Regions from separate parts of the Bacillus sp. OTU530 genome, predicted to be linked through region 1. Evidence: a T-box and tRNA genes for the amino acid it is inferred to sense, from the RefSeq annotation. Region 1 holds a T-box; the other regions hold tRNA genes.
What was found. A T-box is a leader RNA that pairs with one kind of tRNA and senses whether it is charged. The one in region 1 lies ahead of leuS (leucine--tRNA ligase), so its partner is inferred to be a tRNA-Leu.
Positions count from the first base shown of each region.

Region 2: it has a tRNA-Leu gene. The T-box ahead of leuS (leucine--tRNA ligase) is inferred to sense a tRNA for this amino acid. The anticodon was not compared.
Region 3: it has a tRNA-Leu gene. The T-box ahead of leuS (leucine--tRNA ligase) is inferred to sense a tRNA for this amino acid. The anticodon was not compared.

Region 1 is NZ_JASATP010000101.1:32-6,284, forward strand. It holds partial or broken gene AAHB12_RS30770 (phosphoenolpyruvate carboxykinase (ATP)) at 1-375, shown strand, start outside; gene AAHB12_RS30775 (malate:quinone oxidoreductase) at 558-2,060, shown strand; T-box leader at 2,258-2,468, shown strand; gene leuS (leucine--tRNA ligase) at 2,531-4,939, shown strand; gene AAHB12_RS30785 (rhodanese-like domain-containing protein) at 5,489-5,794, shown strand; gene AAHB12_RS30790 (spore germination protein) at 6,063-6,253, shown strand, end outside.
Region 2 is NZ_JASATP010000020.1:70,469-79,641, forward strand. It holds gene gltB (glutamate synthase large subunit) at 1-16, shown strand, start outside; gene gltD (glutamate synthase small subunit) at 29-1,510, shown strand; gene AAHB12_RS16200 (patatin-like phospholipase family protein) at 1,659-2,510, shown strand; gene AAHB12_RS16205 (hypothetical protein) at 2,603-2,872, opposite strand; gene pduL (phosphate propanoyltransferase) at 3,004-3,573, shown strand; gene AAHB12_RS16215 (DUF3889 domain-containing protein) at 3,876-4,241, shown strand; gene sleB (spore cortex-lytic enzyme) at 4,396-5,244, shown strand; gene ypeB (germination protein YpeB) at 5,260-6,600, shown strand; gene AAHB12_RS16230 (YhcN/YlaJ family sporulation lipoprotein) at 6,617-7,210, shown strand; tRNA gene AAHB12_RS16235 (tRNA-Leu) at 7,353-7,435, shown strand; tRNA gene AAHB12_RS16240 (tRNA-Gly) at 7,444-7,515, shown strand; tRNA gene AAHB12_RS16245 (tRNA-Ala) at 7,581-7,653, shown strand; gene cspD (cold-shock protein CspD) at 7,947-8,150, shown strand; gene AAHB12_RS16255 (cold-inducible protein YdjO-related protein) at 8,261-8,455, shown strand; gene AAHB12_RS16260 (NUDIX hydrolase) at 8,603-9,173, shown strand, end outside.
Region 3 is NZ_JASATP010000027.1:33,012-42,184, forward strand. It holds gene AAHB12_RS18935 (FUSC family protein) at 1-209, opposite strand, end outside; tRNA gene AAHB12_RS18940 (tRNA-Leu) at 519-599, opposite strand; tRNA gene AAHB12_RS18945 (tRNA-Gly) at 605-676, opposite strand; tRNA gene AAHB12_RS18950 (tRNA-Leu) at 709-792, opposite strand; tRNA gene AAHB12_RS18955 (tRNA-Tyr) at 821-905, opposite strand; tRNA gene AAHB12_RS18960 (tRNA-Ser) at 1,151-1,241, opposite strand; tRNA gene AAHB12_RS18965 (tRNA-Asn) at 1,245-1,319, opposite strand; tRNA gene AAHB12_RS18970 (tRNA-Ala) at 1,327-1,402, opposite strand; RNA gene ffs (signal recognition particle sRNA large type) at 1,417-1,683, opposite strand; RNA gene ssrS (6S RNA) at 1,722-1,904, opposite strand; tRNA gene AAHB12_RS18985 (tRNA-Leu) at 1,905-1,987, opposite strand; gene AAHB12_RS18990 (aldose epimerase family protein) at 2,505-5,033, opposite strand; gene AAHB12_RS18995 (SDR family oxidoreductase) at 5,170-6,069, shown strand; gene AAHB12_RS19000 (flavin monoamine oxidase family protein) at 6,299-7,630, opposite strand; gene AAHB12_RS19005 (protein adenylyltransferase SelO) at 7,954-9,173, opposite strand, start outside.

The DNA.
Region 1 (6,253 bases):
CGTTATGCAGAAATGCTCGGAGAAAAAATTGAAAAGCACAATGCAAACGTATTCTTAGTGAACACAGGCTGGACCGGCGGCGAATACGGCGTAGGTCAGCGTATGAATCTTTCCTACACACGTGCAATGGTGAAAGCAGCACTTAACGGCGAGTTAGATAATGTGGAAACCGGAAAGGATGACATCTTCGGTCTGGAAATTCCGCTCCATGTTCCAGGTGTTCCTGATGGCGTATTAATGCCAGAACAAACCTGGACTGACAAAGAAGCTTATCGAGCAAAAGCATTCGATCTTGCCAGCAAGTTCAAAGAAAACTTCAAAAAGTTCACAAGCGTATCTGAAGAGATTGTTGAGCTGGGCGGACCTTTGGTATAAAGAAAACTCGCCGATTGGCAAGCCCTACTTATACTATATTCCTGAAATTTCCGGCTACGTAGAATCTTCTTCTAGCTGGAAATTTATACTTTCTGACAGTGTAACGAAAAGCGGAGCCGACTGTTCAGCTTTCAAGGAGATTACACCCTTTCTGCAAATCTTAGGGTATAAGGACGATAAAAATGAGCGATAGACATACTAGAACAGACGTTATCTTAATTGGTGCCGGAATCATGAGTGCGACTTTGGGGATAATTCTGAAAGAATTAGTACCAGACTGGAAAATTACGGTGTTTGAGAAACTCTCAAACGCAGGAGAGGAAAGCTCTAACGAATGGAATAATGCGGGAACGGGGCATGCGGCACTGTGCGAGCTTAACTACACGGTTGAAAAACCGGATGGGTCTGTAGATATTAGCAAAGCTATAAAAATTAATGAACAGTTTCAGGTTTCAATGCAGTTTTGGTCTTATCTTGTAAACAACAAGATGATACGTAATCCACAGGACTTTATCATACCATTGCCTCATATAAGTCTAGTACAAGGAGAACAAAATGTAACGTTTTTAAAGAAACGTTTTGAAGCGCTGTCCAATACCCCCCTATTCCAAGGGATGGAATTTTCCGATGACCCGGAAAAACTGATGGAATGGGTTCCGCTTATTATGCAAGACCGCGTATCGAACGAATCTATAGCGGCAACAAAAATCGACTCTGGAACGGATGTCAACTTTGGCGCTTTAACGCGTATGTTGTTTGACCACTTAGAGAGTAAAAATGTTGATATAAATTACAAACATAGTGTTAATGATGTGAAACGTACTAGCGACGGTTTATGGGAATTGAAAGTGCGGAATCTCGATAGCGGTACTGTCGAACGCCATACTGCAAAATTCGTCTTTATCGGAGGCGGGGGAGGAAGCCTGCATTTGCTGCAAAAATCCGGTATTCCTGAAGGAAAACATATTGGAGGATTCCCGATAAGCGGAATATTTATGGTGTGTAATAATTCGGATATTGTAGCGCAGCATCACGCAAAAGTATACGGCAAAGCTAAGGTTGGTGCTCCTCCAATGTCTGTTCCGCATCTTGACACACGATTTATCAACAATAAAAAGTCATTGCTATTTGGACCGTTTGCCGGCTTCTCACCAAAGTTTTTAAAAACAGGTTCAATGTTTGATTTGGTAACTTCCGTAAAAGCGGATAATCTCTTGACTATGTTGTCGGCAGGTGCAAAAAACATGTCATTGACAAAATACCTGATCCAGCAAGTTATGTTATCAAAAGAAAAGCGCATGGAAGAGTTACGTGAGTTTATCCCGAACGCCAAAAGCGAGGATTGGGATGTAGTAGTAGCGGGCCAACGTGTGCAAGTGATCAAAGATACTGAAGCTGACGGCAAAGGAACGCTTCAATTTGGGACGGAAGTTGTTAGTGCCGCTAATGGTTCGATAGCAGCATTGCTCGGAGCTTCTCCGGGTGCTTCTACCGCTGTTTCCGTCATGCTCGAACTCATAACAAAATGCTTCCCTGAACATATGAAAGAGTGGGAACCGAAAATTAAAGAAATGATTCCTTCTTATGGTGTGTCACTAATAGAAAACCCAGAGCTTCAGGACGAAATTCATACTTTAACAGCGCAGACGCTTTGTCTAAGCGAAAAAAAACCGATCTTTAGTTAAGTGGAACTGTCCTCGAATAGTTTAGAATACAGGTATTATTCCTATGCTTGTTGGCTATGCTGTTTATATCGATAATGATAGCTGCTATACACAATGCTTAGTTAAGAAAAGTGAGCAGAAGCGATTTCCATGTAACATTATGAGAACTGTTTGACGGAACAACATAGATGTTTTAGAATAGGATGTATGTAAAATACCCAACAACATTGACAAGGAGCAGTAGTAATGCATACAGGTACAGAGAGTTGACGGTTGGTGCAAGTCAATCCTATGTGGTATTATGAACTCGCCTTTGAGTTGCAGCTGTGAAGAAAGTAGCGGCTGCCGTTCCTCCGCGTTAAGGAGCTAAGTGAATGTTTTTACATTAATTAGGGTGGTACCGCGGGAATACAACCTCTCGTCCCTTTGGGGATGAGGGGTTTTTTGCATTTTTTTTGTTATAATGGAATAAACGATTGGAGGATGTATTTGTGAGCTTTAACCATAAAGAAATAGAACAGAAGTGGCAGGCGTATTGGGAGGAACAAAAAACATTCCGTACGCCGGATGAGACAGACAAACCAAAATTTTACGCACTTGATATGTTTCCGTATCCGTCTGGAGCTGGCCTGCATGTCGGTCACCCTGAAGGATATACGGCAACGGATATTTTATCCCGTATGAAGCGTATGCAGGGCTATAATGTACTGCATCCGATGGGATGGGATGCATTTGGTCTTCCCGCTGAGCAATACGCGCTTGATACAGGGAATAGCCCAGCGGAATTTACAGAGAAAAATATCAACACGTTTCGCCGTCAAATTAAGTCTCTAGGCTTTTCTTATGACTGGGATCGTGAAGTAAATACGACGGATCCTGAGTATTATAAATGGACACAATGGATTTTCCTGAAGATGTTTGAAAAGGGATTGGCTTATGTGGATGAGGTTGCTGTAAACTGGTGTCCGGCACTTGGAACTGTTTTAGCCAATGAAGAGGTTATTGATGGAAAAAGTGAACGTGGCGGTCATCCGGTCGAGCGTCGTCCGATGAAACAATGGATCCTGAAAATTACAGCTTATGCGGACCGGTTGCTTGAGGATTTAGAGGAATTGGATTGGCCAGAAAGCTTAAAAGATATGCAGCGTAACTGGATCGGACGTTCTGAAGGGGCTGAGGTGAACTTCGGAGTAGATGGAGCTGAGGAACAATTTACGGTATTTACTACTCGCCCTGATACATTGTTTGGTGCAACCTATGCGGTATTGGCACCAGAGCACGTACTAGTGGAGAAGATTACAACAGCTGAACAAAAAGAAGCGGTTGCAGCGTACTTAGATGCAGTGAAGGCGAAGAGTGATTTAGAACGTACTGATCTTGCAAAGGATAAAACGGGTGTATTTACAGGTGCTTATGCGGTAAATCCGGTAAATGGCGAAAAGATGCCGATTTGGATTGCTGACTACGTGCTTGTGAGCTACGGAACAGGCGCTATTATGGCAGTGCCGGCGCATGACGAACGTGACTACGAATTTGCGAAGAAGTTCAATCTGCCAATCCGAGCAGTTGTGGAAGGCGGAGATGTATCACAAGAAGCATATACAGGAGACGGCAAGCATATTAATTCCGATTTCTTAGATGGTCTGAATAAGGAAGAAGCGATTACAGCGATGATCGCATGGCTTGAGGAAAAAGGCATTGGTACGAAGAAGGTAACGTATCGTCTACGCGATTGGTTATTTAGCCGCCAACGTTATTGGGGTGAGCCGATTCCAGTGATTCATTGGGAGGACGGGACAATGACAGCAGTACCAGAGGAAGAGCTGCCGCTTGTACTGCCAAAAACAGAAAATATCCGTCCGTCTGGAACAGGCGAATCACCGCTTGCGAATATTGAAGAGTGGATGAACGTTGTAGATCCGGTGACAGGCAAGAAAGGCCGCCGTGAAACAAACACGATGCCGCAATGGGGCGGAAGCTGTTGGTACTACTTACGTTATATCGATCCGCATAATAGTGAGCAATTGGCTGATCCAGAAAAGTTGAAGCAGTGGCTGCCTGTTGATATTTATATCGGTGGGGCGGAGCATGCGGTTCTTCATTTATTGTATGCTCGTTTCTGGCATAAATTTTTGTATGATCTTGGCGTTGTACCAACGAAGGAGCCGTTCCAAAAGTTATTCAACCAAGGTATGATTCTTGGTTCAAACAATGAAAAAATGAGTAAATCGAAGGGCAACGTTGTAAACCCGGATGATATCGTAACAAGTCATGGAGCTGATACGCTTCGTTTGTATGAAATGTTCATGGGACCTTTGGAAGCGTCCATTGCTTGGTCAGAAACAGGTCTTGACGGCGCACGCCGCTTTTTGGATCGCGTATGGCGTTTATTCGTTCAAGAGGATGGGGCACTAAGCGAGAAGGTTACAACAGAACAAAATAAAGCGATGGATCGTATATATCACCAAACAGTGAAAAAGGTTACAGAGGATTACGAAGGCATTCGCTTTAACACGGCGATTTCACAAATGATGGTGTTTATTAATGAAGCTTACAAAGCAGAAACACTGCCAAAGGCGTATGCTGAGGGCTTTGCGAAGCTATTATCTCCAGTTGCACCGCATTTGGCTGAGGAGCTGTGGGAGAAGCTTGGACATGGGGAATCCATTACGTACGCAACATGGCCGGCCTATGATGAAGGTAAGCTTGTTGATGATGAAATTGAAGTCATCGTCCAAGTGAATGGTAAGCTGCGCGGCAAGGTAACGCTCGCAAAGGATGCAACAAAGCAGCAAATGGAAGAGGCTGCACTTGGCGAAGTCCAAACACAAATCGAGGGCAAAACAATCCGCAAAATTATTGCGGTTCCGGGCAAGCTAGTTAATATTGTTGCAAACTAAGAAAAATGGAAATTAATTCGTTTATGTCTGTAACAAGTATGCATAATTTTTTATAAAAGCAAATAAGTGCTTTCATAACTATGCTTAGTGGATGAAGCGGTTCTCTATAACAGGGAACCGCTTTTTACATTTGAAGAACTTATCTTGCTTATCTACATATAAGAGGCCTTGTCTGCAAATCATACATATGAACCTACAAGAAGGAGGGATTCGCATGAGCAAGAAAAACAACAGTGGTCAAAAGCAACCAAACTTTGATGATTCTTCAAATTTTTCAAGCAACAAACAAACACAAATTAAAAAGCAGGCTAAAAACAAATAATTGGTGAGAAGGGCCCATCACGCTGCGGTGATGGGTTATTTTGTGCTTTAAGTAATCAGTTTCTAGCTGGGAGACCATTCGGTGAGTTTTCTTGGTGTTTTACAGCTAAAGGATATGTTATATAGGGACAAGTATATGCCAGAGCATATTTATATGGTGCTGTACTTTGCCAATAGTGCTTTAGCTTGCTAGAATGGGATGGTAGGATGCAAAAGGAGGCAAAATAGATGGAGAATGTTAAAACAATCACACCGGCAGAAGTGGAACAACGGCTAAAGAAGGGAGAAACCTTGTTTCTTGTAGACGTTCGCGAACATGAAGAGGTTGCGTACGGGAAGATTCCAGAAGCTGTCCATATTCCGATGGGAGAGATTCCGAATAAGCTTGATTCTTTTGATAAGGATCATGAATATATTTTCATTTGCAGGTCAGGTGTTCGAAGCGAGAACGTTTGCCGTTATTTAGATCATCTTGGCTATAAAACGGTAAACATGATTGGCGGCATGCTGTCATATGAGGGAGAAACAGAGTAAGCGGAACGAGCAGGTTCCGTTTTTCTTTTTTTAGACTTTAAGAGGGCTGATAAGTTTCCAGCTAGAAGCGAGTTCGACGTGGTGGGAAATTTTAGGAATAAAGTATAAGTGCAACTACGCCTCTGTCTTCGCCTAACGGCTTGCCAGTCGACGAGTTTTCTTTAGATAAAATTGCTTTTCTGTCTGTGGTCCATCCTTAGGTAAGAAGGATGGACCATGTTTGTTTTGTTGACATACAATATGATAGATCAAAGAAAGGGCGATGAGAATGGCACCGCGAATCCGTAAGGTAAAGGTTGTTAATAACAATGGCTCAATTAATTTTGGAAACCAGGGCTATTTTGCACCTTTTTCTGTTTCGAAGGAGTATAACGGCTCGGGAGGTGATAGTACAGGCGTTATTGTCAATGGCCGGCGTACAGAGAACCCAGCTGTTGGAACATCGCAGAACGAGATGGA
Region 2 (9,173 bases), on a different contig from region 1:
AACGGTTTTGGTGTAAGGAGGAGCGGTCATGGGAAAAGCAACCGGATTTATAGAATACGCACGGGAAGAAGCACAAGAACGTGATCCTCTTGCCCGTCTTCAAGACTGGAAAGAATTTTCTGTCAGATTATCTGACGAATCATTAAAAGTACAAGGAGCCCGCTGTATGGATTGCGGGACTCCTTTCTGCCAGATGGGTACGGAGATTCGTGGATTAACGTCCGGATGTCCGGTACACAACCTTATTCCAGAGTGGAATGATCTTGTGTATCGCGGCCGCTGGAAAGAAGCGTTGGATCGTTTGCTGAAAACAAATAACTTCCCTGAGTTTACAGGACGTGTATGTCCTGCACCTTGTGAAGGATCATGTACAGTATCAATTGCAGATCCAGCGGTAGGAATTAAGAACATTGAGCGTGCTATTATCGATAAGGGCTTTGAAGAAGGCTGGATGACGCCGCGTATTCCAAAAAGCCGCACAGGGAAAAAGATAGCAATCGTTGGTTCTGGTCCGGCTGGTCTTGCGGCTGCTGACCAATTGAATCAAGCAGGTCATTCTGTTACAGTATTCGAGCGTGCAGATCGAATTGGCGGCTTGTTGATGTATGGAATTCCAAGCATGAAATTAGAAAAAGAAGTTATTGAACGCCGTGTGAAACTGCTTGCAGAAGAAGGCATTCAATTTGTGACAAATACAGAAATCGGAAAAGATATTACAGCTGAGCAATTAAAAGCAGATTTTGATTCCGTTATCCTTTGTACAGGAGCACAAAAGCAACGTGACCTTGTAATGGAGGGACGTGAGTTTGAGGGAATTCATTTTGCAATGGATTATTTAACGCTTGCTACAAAAAGCTTGCTTGATTCCAATTTTGCAGATGGACAGTTCATTGATGCAGAAGGAAAAGACGTTATCGTAATCGGTGGCGGTGACACAGGAGCTGACTGTGTTGCGACAGCACTTAGACAAAATTGCCGCAGCGTAGTACAATTCGGTAAGCACCCAGAGCTTCCAGAGGATCGTGCTTATGATAATCCGTGGCCAGAATATCCGTTAACATTTACTGTGGAATATGCATATGAAGAAGCAGAAGCAAAGTTCGGATCTGACCCACGCATCTATTGCATCCAAACGAAAAAAATCGTTGGTGATGAGCAAGGTCGCGTGAAGGAACTTCACACAATCCAAATGGAAAAAACAAAAGACGAGAACGGAAAAGTTGTATTTAAAGAAATTCCTGGAACTGAGAAAGTTTGGCCAGCACAGCTAGTATTTATTGCAATCGGTTTTGAAGGAACAGAGCAAAAAGTGCTTGACCAATTTGCAGTTGAGAAAAACGGAAACAAAGTAAAAGCAGCTTATGGCAAATATACGACATCTGTTGATGGTGTATTTGCTGCTGGAGACGCAAGAAGAGGCCAAAGCTTAATCGTTTGGGCTATTCATGAAGGCCGTGAAGCTGCACGTGAAGTAGATCGTTATTTAATGGGAGCTTCTAACTTACCATAATGTCAGAAATATAGATAAAAAAGCTAATCGTCTTATATATAGAGATGATTAGCTTTTTTTTTTTGGTTATTTATCCTTCAAAATACTAGTTTTTGTTCCTTTCTTTCGGTACACTAAAAAAGAATTATACAGCCAAAGAGGGTTTATTATGAAAGACATAGGATTGGTTTTAGAAGGCGGAGGAATGAGAGGACTATATACTGCAGGCGTATTAGAATATTTTATGGAGCGAAATCTCTTTTTTCCATATGTAGTTGGTGTTTCCGCAGGCGCTTGTATGGCAGCTTCCTATTTATCTAGACAACAAGGCAGGAATAAGAAGGTCAACACCGGGCTTGTAAAAGATCCTCGTTACTTGTCGCTACGCAATTTATTTCTGAAGCGACAGTTGTTTGGCATGGATTTTTTATTTGACGAAATTCCAAATAAAATCATTCCGTTTGACTTTAAGACATTTTTAAGTGAGAGTGAACAGTTCATCGTAGGTACGACTGATTGTGAGACTGGGGAAGCAGTATATTATAATAAACAGGAGCATGGAGCTGATATGCTTACTATTATTCGGGCTTCTAGCTCGCTTCCCTTTATTGCCCCTCCTGTTGAATACGATGGCAGACAATTGCTTGATGGAGCGATTGTAGATCCAATTCCGCTTCAAAAAGCAAAGCAGGATGGATTTCATAGAAATATTGTCATTATGACAAGACCGTCTGGTTATCAAAAGCCAGCTAGTAAGCTGTCTTCTCTTGTGCGGATGATGTATCGAAAATATCCACAGGTGGCTTCCCTGTTAGGCGAACAGTATGAGTTATATAATAAAACGCTATCGTTTCTCAATTCTGAGCAGACGGCAGGGAACTGCTATCTCATTCAGCCGAGCGTCACCTTACCTGTCAGTCGAATTGAGCGAAATGAGAAAAGGCTAGTCGATTTGTATGAATTAGGCTATCAGGATGCCAAAAGGCATGAAGATGACATACAACGTTGGGTATACCGATAATATTTAGTCATTGCAACACTCCTGTTAACAGGAGTGTTCTTTTTTGTATAAAAAAGGAACCAAAGGGCTCCTTGAAAATTGGGGTATATCTTTTAGTAATCGTCGGTTGAATCAGAGCGTTGAAGCAAGATAAATCCACTTACACTAGTAGAGCTTCCTTTACACTCCACTTCAAAACCATATTTCAGCAAACAGTTCACCGCTTGTCGAAGTGAGCCTCCCGGTTTAATTACTCCGAAGCAAGGCTGTGTACTTCCAATTACACGTGCATCTGTGATCGTAAAGCCTGAGCTTGAATCTAAAGGATTTTTTTCAAAAGTAAGAAGCACTAAATCTGTCGATCTTGGAATAGATACGTCCAATGTTCATTTCTCCCTTTTTTTTATATTACTTATATATAATGCCTGTCCGGTGAAATCGCTTGTTTCTTTGTCATGGTTTTTAGAAAATGGGAAAACTATCTATGTACAACAAGATAGCAGGAGGCTAATGTATGAAACACATTCCAATAGGAGTATCAAACCGCCATATTCATTTGAAAAAGGAGCATGTAGAACAGTTATTTGGAGAAGGCTATGAACTAAAGGTTTTCAAGGAACTATCGCAGCCTGGGGAGTTCGCGGCAGAGGAAACTGTGACGATCCGTACACAAAAATCAGAAATTCAGCACGTCCGTATTTTAGGTCCGATTCGCAGTTTGACGCAGGTTGAAATCTCAAAGACGGATTCGTTTGCTCTTGGTGTGAAGGCTCCAATCCGTTCATCCGGTAATATTGAAGGAACACCGGGCATTACAATTATCGGCCCAAGGGGAGAAATGAATGTTGACCACGGTGTCATTATAGCAGAGCGTCATATTCATATGACAACTGATGACGCAGCAGCCTTTGGTGTGAGAGATGGGCAATATGTAAGTGTGAAGGTCCTAGGAGAAAGGGGACTTATTTTTAATCAGGTATTGATTCGAGTAAAGGATACATATGCTCTAGATATGCATATTGATACGGATGAAGCGAATGCTGCCGGCTTAAAGTCTGGCGATACAGTAGAATTACTCCTATAGTTAGGATGCAGGGGCCTTTTGCCAAACAAGCAATAGGCCCTTTTTTGCACTGTAGGAAAGTATAAATCTCCAGTTAAAAGCAAACGCGGTTTTTCACCATTAACTGTAGTTGACAAATACATACTTATATAGATTACAATAGGGGACATTTTCAATGGTTAAACTTTTATGAAATGAAAATGATACCTACCGTGAAGAAATGATCAGATGAACCGTAAACTCAACGCAGCAGGAAATTTTATCAACAAAGTGTAAGTGCAGCTATGTTTCTGTCTTCGTAAATTGGTGAGTTTTCTTTATTAATGGTAATAAAAAGGGAGCGATGCTATGTGTTACAAATAGTTAGATGTTGTATACTCTGTTTTACTGTTATTTTTACCTTACCTAATCTAGACAAAGCTGCAGAGCTATATGAAAATCAACAAATTCCAGCCTATGCAAAATGGGGACTTCTGGCTATGCAAAAAACAAAAGAACGATATCCAAAGGCAAACATCATTGATTATCTTCATATCGGACGTGAAACAAAAACTGCTAATGTAGCAGTGGAAAGATTTAAATTATGGTTACAAGAGAATGGGAGGGAATATGGTGTATTGATTGAGATTGAATTTGAGCTTCAAACAGAAAAAGTTCTATATATTACCTTTACAGAAACAGACAGATAGTGCTTAGCTGTTTGTTTTCTTTTCTAAAAATTTCATTTACTGTAATAAGTGATAAAAAATACTTTTCATGGATTTTTCTTCATTCTTTACATAAAACAACATTCTTTACAAAAAAATAGTTATAAAACATTGATGTTCCTAGGGAGGTTTCTATATGTTCGCTAAAGCTTTCTTCAAGCCGCAGCTTATATGTTCGTTTTTCCTTGCTTTTGTTTTAGTAAGCAGCGTTCATGAAAAGGAAGCAAAGGCTTTCTCAAGTCAAGTGATTCAAAGAGGTGCGGTTGGGGATGATGTGATTGAATTGCAGGCTCGTCTGCAATATATCGGATTCTACAGCGGTAGGATTGACGGTGCATTTGGCTGGAATACGTATTGGGCCGTTCGCAATTTTCAATCGAAATTTGGGTTACCTGTTGATGGGATGGCAGGAGCAACAACAAAGCAAAAGCTGACAAACGCATCCAAGTATAATGAGCAATTTGTAAAAGAACAAATACAGAAAGGAAATGAATTTACGCATTACGGCGGGAAGCCTCTGGAGCAGCAGGTAAAAAGCAGTGGAGGGCAAGCAAATGGTAATGCAAGTCAATCTCAAAGTGCCAATAATCAGCCAGTGAAGACGACTGCTTCTAATGTGCCGAGTGGATTCTCACAAAATGATATTCAATGGCTTGCAAACGCAGTATATGGGGAGTCGCGCGGTGAACCGTATATCGGACAGGTCGCGGTAGCCGCAGTCATTTTGAACCGGGTGAGCAGTCCATCCTTCCCGAATACAGTTTATGGCGTCATTTTTGAACCGCTTGCCTTTACAGCGGTGGCTGATGGACAAATTTGGTTAACACCGAATGAAAATGCAAAAAAAGCGGTACTGGATGCGATTAATGGATGGGATCCAACTGACGGAGCAGTATATTATTTTAATCCGGAGACCGCAACAAGTAAGTGGATTTGGGGGCGTCCTCAGATTAAAAAGATTGGCAAACATATCTTTTGCCGATAGGATGGAGGGGATAAAATGTTCAGAGCATTACTTATTACGATTTTATCAATCGGTGCTATTAGTACTGCTTATTGGGGGTATCGAGAGCATCAAGAAAAAAATGCTGTACTGATTCGTGCCGAGAATAACTACCAGCGAGCGTTTAATGATTTGACATATGAAATTGATTTGTTACATGACAAAATCGGTGCTACTCTTGCTATGAGCACGCGTACGTCACTTTCTCCCGCTCTTGCAGAAGTATGGCGGCTCACTTCAAATGCTCATAATGATGTTGGTCAGCTGCCGCTTACATTGCTGCCATTCAATAAAACAGAGGATTTTTTAGCGCAAATTGGTGATTTTAGTTATCAAACAGCTATTCGTGATTTGGAGAAAGAACCGCTTAATGAAAAAGAGTATACATTACTTGAGCAGATGTATAAAAGGGCGGGAGACATCCAAAACGAGTTGCGCGGTGTCCAGCGTCTTGTATTAAAGAATAATTTACGATGGATGGATGTAGAGCTTGCACTTGCTGCGGATAAGAAGCCGCTTGATAATACTATTATCGATGGTTTAAAAACGGTGGAAAAAAATGTAGCGTCTTACGCTGAAACAGATTTCAGCCCAACGGCTACAAGTATGGAAAAGGACGAGAAAGGATTCTCTCGTTTAGAGGGCAGAGAGATTTCCAAAGAGGATGCCAAGAAAATTGCCAAGGAATTTCTTGGGCTTAAGGGAACGGAACAAATGTCTGTCGAGCAAAGCGGGAAAGGGGCAAATAATCGCTTTTATAGCGTCTCTATCCAGCAGCCAAAAACGAACAGCATAACATACATGGATATTACCAAAAAAGGAGGATATCCAATTTGGGTTATGAACAATAGGCAGATTCAGGGGCAAAAAATCAGCCTCAATGATGCGGGGGCAAAAGGTCTTCAGTTTTTAAAGGAACATAAGTTTGAAAATATGGAGCTATATGATAGTGCACAGTATGACTCTATTGGAATGTTTACATATGTGACAAACATCAATGGGGTTCGGATTTATCCAGAATCCATTCAAATGAAGGTTGCCCTTGATGATGGGGGGATTGTCGGTTTTTCCGCAAAGGATTATTTATCGTCCTATAAGAAACGTACTATTGCAAAACCAGCTATAACTGTAGAAGAGGCAAGAAAACGCATTAGCAAAAATGTGAAGGTGATGGAGGAACGGCAGGCAATCATCGTGAGCAATCTTAAGAAAGAGGTGTTATGCTATGAGTTTTTAGGTGTCTATGGTAAAGATACGTATCAAATTTTTATTAATGCACAAAGCGGTATTGAGGAAAAGGTAAAGAAATTGCAAAACGTGGAGCCAGTGTATGAGTGAGAAGGAGATGAAGAGCATGCGGAGCATTGTCTATCTATGTATGTTGCTTTTCTTTTTGACAGGCTGTGTAAAAGCTGATTATCGCGCCAGTAATGATAAGGAGAAAACGCAGGTTTCTGTACAAAATACGGCAGCTCGTAAAGAGAATTACCGCTCAAATGAAAAGGTGGCTAAGCATTTGAGCAGTTTAGCTGCAAGCATACCGAGTGTGAAAGATGCAACAGCTATTGTTATCGGTCCATATGCAGTGGTAGGTATTGATGTAGATGCAAACTTAGATCGTTCAAGAGTAGAAACAATCAAGTATTCGGTAGCGGAAAGCCTGCAGCATGATCCAAACGGAGCAAAAGCAGTTGTTGTAGCAGATCCCGATCTGTATGAAAGATTACAGGAGATGAGAAGACAGCTTCAAAGTGGCAGGCCAGCAGGCGTAATGGAGGAGCTGGCAGCGATTGTTGGGCGTGTAATGCCGCAAGTTCCAAATGATATATTGGAAAATCAGAATATCCGTTCTACAAGACAAAATGATGACCAAATGCACAAGAATGAACAGCAAAAATTAAAGAACGAACAGAATGAGCAATCTAATTCTCATATGAACACGAGGTAAAATGAGGAGTGAAATCTCCTCGTTTTATCCAAATTATATTGACGTTGAATAATATTTTAGATAAAATATACAAGTGTCGAGAGTAGAGTTTTTAAGTGAAAGATGCAATTAGGGAGCTAATTGCATTGGTAGATACTATCATGCGGTCGTGGCGGAATAGGTAGACGCACCATCTTGAGGGGGTGGCGGGCATAGCCCGTGCGAGTTCGAGTCTCGCCGACCGCATCCAATACGCGGAAGTAGTTCAGTGGTAGAATACAACCTTGCCAAGGTTGGGGTCGCGGGTTCGAATCCCGTCTTCCGCTTTTTATCATACAGTCTTGAAATATATTTACTTTCGGTTAAAATTTCAAATAGTACTGTAGATAACGGGGCCTTAGCTCAGCTGGGAGAGCGCCTGCTTTGCACGCAGGAGGTCAGCGGTTCGATCCCGCTAGGCTCCATTTTTATTTTGTCTTCCTAGCCAGTATGAATCATATAATAAAAACCCTTTCCTATCGTGTGAAAGGGTTTTTATTATATGATGGATCCGTTAGTTTATCTTGCAGATGTATATCATTTGGTATATAATGTAAATACATACGTACGATTTACTTTTATTCCAATTCACATATTATCAAGCGTCGAAGGGGGATATGCACTACCTATGATGTTTTATAATGTGTGAATTCTTTATTTTTTTCTGGGAAAAATAAGAACAGCATATTATATTTATCTGTCAAGGAGGAACAATATAATGCAAGCAACAGGTAAAGTAAAATGGTTTAATGGCGAGAAGGGTTTTGGATTTATTGAAGTGCCGGACGGAAACGATGTATTTGTACATTTCTCTGCTATTCAAGGTGAAGGCTTTAAAACGCTTGAAGAAGGTCAAGAAGTAAGCTTTGAAATTGAGCAAGGCAATCGTGGACCGCAGGCAAAAAATGTTGTAAAGCTATAATTGACATCCAAAAAAGGCTGTTAACAGGTAACGTTAGCAGCCTTTTTTGTTCCTGCTTCCTGCAGGATCGAGCAATAGTCTACTACATCTCTTAAAGGAGGCAGCAAACTATGAACTGGGGTAAAAAGAAAGAGGCTTTTCAACAGGAACGGGAGCAAGTACCTGTTGCTGTGTGGGAATGTGAATCAGACGATTGCATAGGATGGATGAGAAAAAATTTTTCCTTTGGTGATCATCCCGATTGTCCACTATGCGGAATGAAGATGAAAAGTGGAGAGCGCTTGCTATATACGTTACCTGACTAATATTTGATAAAAGGCTAAGCTATTTCTTCATTACAGCTTGGCTTTTTATTTTACTCAAGATTTTGGCAGAGTCTTTAGTTTATCCAAGAAGGTAAAAATGGCGATAATCCCAATGTTGAGCAATTAAACAGAATACGGGGTGAGATGATGGAAATAGAAAGAGTAGCAAAAAAGTTGCAAAACCGTGTTCCTGATATTTTAGGGAATGAAGATTTTTCAAAGTTTGCGGTTCTCTTACCGCTCATCAAAAAAGAAAATGAAATTCACATTCTATTTGAAGTGAGGTCTCTCCAATTACGAAGGCAGCCTGGGGAAATTTGTTTTCCTGGCGGGAAAATAGATCAAACCGACCGGGATGCGGAATATACGGCAATACGGGAAACATCGGAGGAACTTGGGATATCCTTGGCAAGTATTACAAATGTATTTCCTTTAAATTATATGGTTTCTCCTTTTGGGACCATCATTTATCCGTATATAGGGTTCCTTGAGAACATAGAACAAATGCAGCCTAATCCTTCAGAGGTTGAAGAGATTTTTACAGTTCCTTTAGACGATTTACGGAATATCCAACCCGAAATTTATAAGCTTCATTTTAAAATAGAGCCTGAGGAGAGTTTTCCTTTTGATTCAATTGTCGGTGGTAAAAATTATAACTGGCAGGTGCGAGGTCTGGATGAATATTTTTATTACTACGAGGATCGTGTAATTTGGGGGT
Region 3 (9,173 bases), on a different contig from region 1:
ATAATTCCTGTTATTCGATACGAGGCTTTTTTCAAGGAGTCAGCAACAGTTACTTGTAAAGTTAAAATGGCAGCTAGCGGGGCGAAATATGGGTATTGGTTTTGGGATAATAGTGTCGCAACCCACCAGGATACTGCTGCTGCAAGAGCGGTTTTCGTTACCTGTAAGGTAAAGCCTAATCTAATCAAAATGTCTAAATATTTTTTCATGATTATATACCTTCTGCATATTTAATTGTTAACGCTGTTGTAAGTGGTAAAAAGAAATGTTTCAATCCTATATTAAGCATGAATGGCAAGGAACCCCTTTATAATACTAGAAGGTCTGCTTATCTTACATCAATATAATCCACCTTTTGAATTTTGTTTATACAAGCATCTACTGCACTTTAGCAGGTGCGCCAAATTTGACCTTATTCGTTATTAGTTTTCAGGGAAATAAAAAAAGCGTCCCTGCCCAAAGCAGGAACGCTAAAAATGTTGAGATGACGAGCACTCTCATTTTTCTTTCGTAAATAATACCGGTGGTCGGGGTCGAACCGACACTCCAGAGGAACACGATTTTGAGTCGTGCGCGTCTGCCAATTCCGCCACACCGGCATAAAAGCGGAAGACGGGATTCGAACCCGCGACCCCAACCTTGGCAAGGTTGTATTCTACCACTGAACTACTTCCGCATGACAAACACTATATCATATACAATTATAAATGGTGCGGGTGAAGGGACTCGAACCCCCACGCCAAAGGCGCCAGATCCTAAGTCTGGTGCGTCTGCCAATTCCGCCACACCCGCAAGCTTCAAACATCTTATTCAAATCCGATGGTGGAGGGGGACGGATTCGAACCGCCGAACCCTGAGGGAGCGGATTTACAGTCCGCCGCGTTTAGCCACTTCGCTACCCCTCCAGAAAATGTTTAAAAAAATTGAATTCGTCAAAACACATAAACTAAATGTATAGATTTTAAATTTATTTCTTTTTCTTTCCAACCATCATTTCGTATGAACCCTCATTGGCGGAAGAACAATATAACATGTCTTTTTCTTTCATGCAATCCCTTTTTAATAAAGGAAACCTTAGAAAAAACATCACTCTTATCATATGATGATTGCTGTGATCCTCATATCTTATAGCTAAAAATCATCATATGTATGGCAGAGAAGAAGGGATTCGAACCCTCGCACCGGTTACCCGATCTACTCCCTTAGCAGGGGAGCCCCTTGAGCCACTTGGGTACTTCTCTATTTGGCTCCGCAAGTAGGATTCGAACCTACGACCTATCGGTTAACAGCCGATTGCTCTACCGCTGAGCTATTGCGGAATACTTATGGTGGAGCCTAGCGGGATCGAACCGCTGACCTCCTGCGTGCAAAGCAGGCGCTCTCCCAGCTGAGCTAAGGCCCCAAATGAGTGAAACACCGTGAACCTTTCATTGATATGATGACATAAGTGTTACTTATACAGCCAGCTCGTTCAGAGCGACCCTGCGACACACAGAACATTCCACTTATGGCTGCTTCCTTCCGGACCTGACCAAATTCATGGGGTTCTGTTGCGAGGACTCCAAAGGTCAACACCGCTTATATAAGGCAAAGCCTTACATCCATCATACCGCTGAAAGGAATTCAGCCTCGCTAGAGCGGATTGCGAGTTACAGGGCACCGCTATCTCCCCGCCTATCACGGTATGTATTTAATATAGAATAAACTATGTCTTTTTTAAAGGCATTCCCACCATATGCCGTGTTCCCAGATGTTTTATAAACCCGCTCTCACAGGTGGGTTTCCGCATATTGACCTTCCTGCGATCCTAAACGAGTAGGCGTGGCATCAGTCAAATACATTAGGAATCCCGAATCAATCTTACGGTTTAAAACATGTAGGGATCACGAACATTGCAGGACATATGCGATCGAGAGGACTTGAACCTCCACGAGATTGCTCTCACTAGGCCCTCAACCTAGCGCGTCTGCCGTTCCGCCACGGTCGCATGATAACAATGGTGCGAGCTAGAGCCCCCAACCACTTACTAATTTTCTCATCGTCCTCATCTCAAAAAGGCTATTTCAAACAGCAGCTCGATGAGTACGCTGAAGCAGTTACTTCGATGTTTATTCAATCATGCCTTACCGATTTAAGCGGCATGTATTTAAAGCATTTCGTTCACTGCTTAGTCAGTATACAACAAACATTTAAGTTTTTAAATACGTTTTTGCAATGTATTTATTGCCAGCTTTACCAACGCAAAGATCCATTATTTTTTGTTTATCTACATACCATTAACATTACACAACAACCAGAAATCATACCGTAAAGAACAGTCGCCGATTGGCGAGCCCTGCTCCCCGGGCGAAGACAGAGGTGTAGTTGCCCTTATAACTTTATTCCTAAAATTTCTCGCTACGTCGAACTGGCCATCCAGCTAGAAATTTATACTTTCTTAAAGTGTAAACCAAAAAGAGAGGGTAACTCTCTCCCCTCTCCTATCCAATCTGCGTCCGATTTTCTTACTGCCAGATGGACTCTAATTCATTCACTATTAAAGAACTCAACTTAACATATCCATTTTTGCTATACAGTTCTATCCGATCACTTGATGGATTCGGGAAAATCAAGTCGGTAAAAACAATTTCTCCATCATTTCCAAATACCTCAACAGAGGACCAATCTACAAAAACGTGAAGCTTTATTCCATCTTGAATCGGATTCAAAATAGCCTCATGTCTCCCTGCAAAAGCAGGAGAAAAAATAAATTCCCCTGAACAAGTACGATCTACAAACAAGATGTGCCGTTCTGTATCATATCCTATAACAGTTTCTTCAGCGGCTGATTTTCTTACTTTAAACCCAAACTCAGAAGCAGATCCCAACTCAAATTCAGCTACAATTTCAACTGTTTTACCATTAATATTGGAAAGAATGTTTTTCCCAGGCATTACCTTTTCATTTTTCCATTGATATTGACTTTTTCGAATTCCTTTCAGTTCTTTAACCGGCATTTGAATCAGCTTAACTCCTTCTCCCCGAAATGTTTTTAATGCTAATTCCCTTGGAAGAGACATTGCACCCCTCCACGGATTAGTGGGGGTGACATCGGCATATTGCCAATTGTTCATCCAACCAATCCAAATTTTTCGGCTACCCGTATTAAACCATGTTTGAGCAGCATAAAAATCCTTTCCATAATCTACCCAGCGAATCTCATTCGGAGGATTTTCATTGATAAACCTCATACCGTCAAATGCCCCGATAAAATACTGTCCTCCAGAACCTCCAGCAACAGATCCGGGATTTATATCGACCTTCAATAACCATTTGGTATTGTTCGGATCATTATCAACAGGGAGTTCAATCAATTCTGGAACTTCCCAAACACCTCCATGAGATCCTTCATTTTCTCCGAACCTACTCATGTATTTCCAATCCGTTAAGTTTTTAGAAGAATAAAACTGTATATGATCTCCAGCAGCTAAAGCCATAATCCACTTGTATTCTTTCTCATACCACATAACTTTTGGATCTCTAAAGTCCTTTATTCCTGGGTTTGGAATAACTGGATTACCTTTGTATTTAGTCCATGTTATTCCCTCATCCGTGCTATAAGCTAGACTTTGCTGTTGCATTTCTCCTGCACTAGTATATATTGCGACTAAACCTTCAGAGCTTTCTTTAAATAACCCACTTGTATTATGTCTATCCACTACAATACTTCCTGAAAATATCAGTCCGAGTCCATCAGGTGTTAAGGCAACCCGAAGCTGTTCCCAGTGTACAAGATCTTTGCTTACCGCATGCCCCCAGCTTATATTCCCCCACTTGTCACCATAAGGGTTGTATTGATAAAACATATGGTATTTTCCTTTATAATAAACCAAACCATTGGGATCATTTATCCAATTTCTTTCTGGAGAAAAGTGGAGCTGGGAACGGTATTTTTCATTGTAATAACTATAAGGGGAGTCTTTCCTTTGATTTTGGTTATGGTTTTGTTGGTCAATGTCCTTGTGGAGTATTACATGGTTATCTTGACTATTGCATAATGCTAAAAATTGAGGTTTACAGAATTGACTATTACAATGGCTATTATCACTTTGATGCGTAATATCTATTGTAGTTGTAAGTTTTATTGTTTCACCGTACCGAAGAGCTATTATTCCGGTTAACTCAGGGGGCAAAGAGAGATTTGGCGCATTTGTTACCCAGGTATAAGGTTCAATACTTATAATTTTATCAGTCTCTCCCATTGTATATATAAGCCAGTACTTATATAATTCAGAAGTTTGGATTCGAATTTCATAATCTTTTCTGGAAAGCACGGCCAGATGGGGGTGACTGCCGATTGAAAACAATTTCTCCATTTCCACATACTTTACATTCATCCCTTGAGTTAATAATTCATAAGAACCCAGGTTCATCAATTTACCTGTTGGCATTAATTCAGAATCTAACTCCCACTCATAGGACACAGGAAGTGTAAACATCCATTTTTCCGGTTCATAACCAATATGAAACCATGGATGCAATCCGAAGCCAACAGGCGCGGTTACTGTTCCTCGGTTTGTAATGCTTACTTTTTGTGTTAACGTACTTCCACTTAAGTCATATGTCATGCTAAAAAACAAATCATGAGGATACTGTCGCAAAACATCTGGGAAATCCACCGTAGCAAATGTCGAAGTGACAGACTGACTGTTACCAATTTGCATAGTGGCTGCTACTTTCCATGGATGCCACGCGAGAAATCCATGGTTATTATGCTTGTTTTCCCAGTTAATATCCAATTGATAGACTCTTCCTTGGAACTCAAAACGGCCAAAACGCGTTCGATTTGGCGGAAACAAAACAGGTATACCGTAGTAAATGGCTTTCTCTTTTAACACATTAAGACCTTTTGGTGTCCTTAGCACTTCACTTTGTGTAACCTGATCCCATAACCTATACAAATTGTTGCCCAATGCCGGACACAAATATGCAATCATCTTCTCGTTTTGTAATGTGTATATTTCAAAGCCATCCAGTATTTCTTTCGAAACCATTGGACTGACCTCCTTCACATTCACATTAATTCATATATAAGTATTTATGGTGGTATTCCTCATAGCATTCCCACATTCACCTATTTAACTGGGCAGAATATACTAACCTGAAAAAGAGGCTGGGAGGGGATTTGGTATGAATCCGAAATATCCTTATTATGGTTCAAAAATAAAATGTAAGGAGATTCCTTTGACTTTTCCGCCACAGGAGCAATACAGGCAGCCGGGACTTGAATATTTGATGTTGCCTCGCCCAATTTATGATAACCCAAACTACATCGGTACCGGCAAACTGAAGGACAAAGCGGCTATTATCAGCGGTGGAGACAGCGGTATCGGAAGGGCAGTTGCAGTTGCATTCGCCAAGGAAGGAGCCAATATTGTTATTGCGTATTTCGATGAGCACCAGGATGCGGCGGAAACGAAACAGGCAGTTGAGAATTTAGGAAGGCATTGCTTATTAATACCTGGGGATTTAAGAAAAGAAGAGGCTTGCCAACATGTTGTAAAGAAAGCCGTAGATTCGTTTGGCAGAGTTGACGTTCTTATCAATAATCTTGGTGTGCAGTTTGTTCAAAAGAGCTTATTAGACATTAGTGATGAGCAGCTAAGAACTACATTTGATACAAATATCTTATCTTTTTTCCATATGACAAAATCCGCACTTCCATATATGTCCGCTGGAAGCAGTATCGTGAATACCGCTTCGGTCACTGCATATGTTGGGCGTGAAGACCTAATTGATTATTCTGCAACAAAAGGAGCCATTGTCAGCTATACTAGGGCATTGGCTAATAATGTTGTTGAACAAGGGATTCGAGTGAACGCAGTTGCTCCTGGTCCATTTTGGACTCCTTTACAACCAGCATCTCAATCGTCAGAGCAAATTGAAACATTTGGAGCAGATGTGCCAATGAAGCGTGCGGGACAGCCGTATGAGCTTGCCCCAGTCTATGTACTTTTAGCATCAGATGACGGTTCCTATATAACTGGACAAACAATTCATGTAAATGGCGGCCAAATGGTTACAACGTGAGGAGAAGAAGTTATGACCGACAGTTAAATGTCATAATCAACAGCTCAAACCAATTTAGATTCGAGCCATTTGATACTACCTATAGGCTCATCTAAATATTGGATAAAAGCACTATCATCTCCTCATTGTTCCCTTGGATACCAGCATCAATTTGTAAAAGCATAAATCTATTACTGTTATTGAATATTTCTTCATTCCCACTACTACAGAGCAAAATTAAAACAATTCTTCACTTCAGCGTATCAAACACCTCCTTTGCCGCGCGTTCTCCTGATCGTACAGCGCCTTCCATATAGAATTTCCACTCATCTGCTGTTTCCGTACTCGCCCAATGAATCGGTCCAATCGGTCTTCGCAGCCATTCTCCAAAAGCGGTAATAATTCCAGGAGGAAAATGGGCAGAATATCCGCCTCGAATCCATGGTTCCGTCCAATCTTTTTCATAAAATGCTATCGGCTGTCCAGCTTTTGGACCGAACAAGGAACTCATCTCTTTTAAAACGATTTGCTTACGATCGTGCTTTTCAAATCCCGCTAGTTCTCTCGCATGCCTTCCTCCAGAGAGAACCGTTAAAACCCCTTTTGTCCCATCATTCGGCGAGCTATCTGCAACAAACCGAACTAAGCCTCTGTCACATTGTGCGAGACCGTTTAAACCTTCTTCCCGCCAAAAAGGTTTTTCATAAATAAGAATCATTTTTCTAACCGATGATTGCCCGATTTTTTGTGTCATTAAATCTCGGCCTGCTGGAAGAGGTGGATCATATTCAATCCGGTCGCTAATACTTGGCGGAACAGCAACAATTACCTTCTTCGCTTTCCAAACTTGTTTTTCAGAAAAAACAAGCACATTATTTTTATTGTACTCAATCTTTTTAACTGGTGTACTTACGTATATATGATCCTTTATTGCATCTGCCATCTTTAAAGCAAGTGTCTGTGCTCCTTCTGCAAACCATTCTTCTTCTGCTGTTAAAACTTGCTGAAAACCGCCGCTCGTTTTTAAGCACCATAAAAAATCTAACGCTGAAGGTTCATAAGGTTCCACACACATCACTTCTGCAAATAAACGAAAAAAATCTCTTCCCTCTTCTGTCAACAAATTGCTTTGAATCCAAGCATCTAAAGTATATGTATCGATTTCTTTTGCCAAGGGCGATTTCCATATTTCTTGTTCAGGCAATTCCTTTACCAAGCTTTCCATTTTACATTTGAGTTGAGATAAATCAAAAAGTCCCTCAGATGACAGTGGCGGATTTTCCCCTGCTACTTTTTTTATCGTTCCTCCTAGATTATACGTTGTTTTCCCTTTTGTATAAGTACTCACAAGAGACAAACCAAATTCTTTGGTAAAAGACTGCATGCGTTTTTGCTGGCGCCCGACCCATTGTGCTCCAAGATCCACCGTTACGCCATCCTTTGTTTGAAAACTATGTACACGTCCTCCTACACGATCCATAGCTTCGATTACAGCAATATTTACTTTTCTTTTTGTTAGTTCCCACGCGGCTGAAAGTCCCGCAAATCCGGCACCAACAATGACCACATCCGCTTCTTTCATAAAATTCTCCTTATCATCTTACATGTACAAAACTTTCTTACAAATGTATAAAGAAAAACTCGTCGATTGGCGGGCCCTGCTCTTGGGCGAAGACAGAGGCGTAGTTACATTTACACTGTATTCTTAAGATTTCCGACTACGTCGAATGACTTCTAGCTGGAAATTTATACTTTCCTACAGTAAGAAAAAACGCTCCCCATTCAGTGGGCAGCGCCTCTTTACGGAACAATTAACATTTTTAATCTGCAAATATCCTTCTATACCCAATGCTTTTATATTTGCGGGCGTAAAATCACGATACTTTAGGTTCGTGGTAGTTCACATTAGGTACCGCAAAAAGTTCGGTAAGGACGATTTGATGGCGCAGGCAGTGTAGAATACTCAGCCTGTTCACATGAGTGTGCATAAGGGCTTGAAAGAACATGGAGCAGCCGCTGCATAACGCTATAGTCTCCTTGTTCCACCGCAGCTTCCAGCGCCTCTTCTACCCTATGGTTCCGAGGGATTATTGCAGGATTGCTGTTTCGCATCAGCTCATGCGAGGAGTCTTTTGATTCCGGCTGCCTGCTTAGCCTTGCTTGCCATCGCTCATACCACTGATTAAATTCCGGGATTCCGAACAGGGCGGTATCTTCTAGTGTATGAAAGGTTAATGCACGGAAGGTATTTGTATAGTCTGCACGATGCTCCTGCATCATACTGAGGAGACCCTCAATCAAGGACTCATCCTCTTTTTCTTCATTAAATATTCCCAGCTTTGCTCTCATTCCTCTAAGCCAGGTATTATGATACAACTCGATAAATTTCGAAAGCTCATTCTGAGCCAGTTCAACAGCCTGATCTTCATTATCATGCAACAGCGGTAATAGTGCTTCTGCAAATCGGGCAAGATTCCAACCGGCAATATATGGCTGATTGCCATAAGCATAGCGACCTTGCACATCAATGGAGCTGAACACCGTTGCTGGATCATACGTATCCATGAAGGCACAAGGACCATAATCAATCGTTTCTCCACTAAGAGCCATATTGTCGGTATTCATCACTCCATGAATAAAACCAACCAATTGCCATTTGGCAATCAAATCGGCCTGATGCTTCATCACTTCCTGAAGCAGAAAAAGATAACGGTTTGAGGCAGTGTCACTGCCTGGAAAATGTCTTTCTAATGTATAATCAGCAAGGGTTTGAAGCTCTTGGACAGTGCACCAGTTTGCAGCATATTGAAAAGTGCCCACACGCAGATGGCTGGCGGCCACACGGGTCAAAATTGCACCAGGCTGCTCTGTTTCACGGAATATTGACTCACCGGTTGTTACTACTGCTAGGCTGCGGGTAGTAGGAATACCAAGCGCATGCATCGCTTCGCTAATAATGTATTCTCGCAGCATCGGTCCAAGTGCCGCCCGGCCATCGCCTCGGCGGGAGTATGGCGTTCTTCCTGAACCCTTGAGCTGAATATCAACTCGCTTACCTTCAGGAGTAATCTGCTCGCCAAGCAGCAGAGCCCGGCCGTCTCCTAACATCGTAAAATGTCCAAACT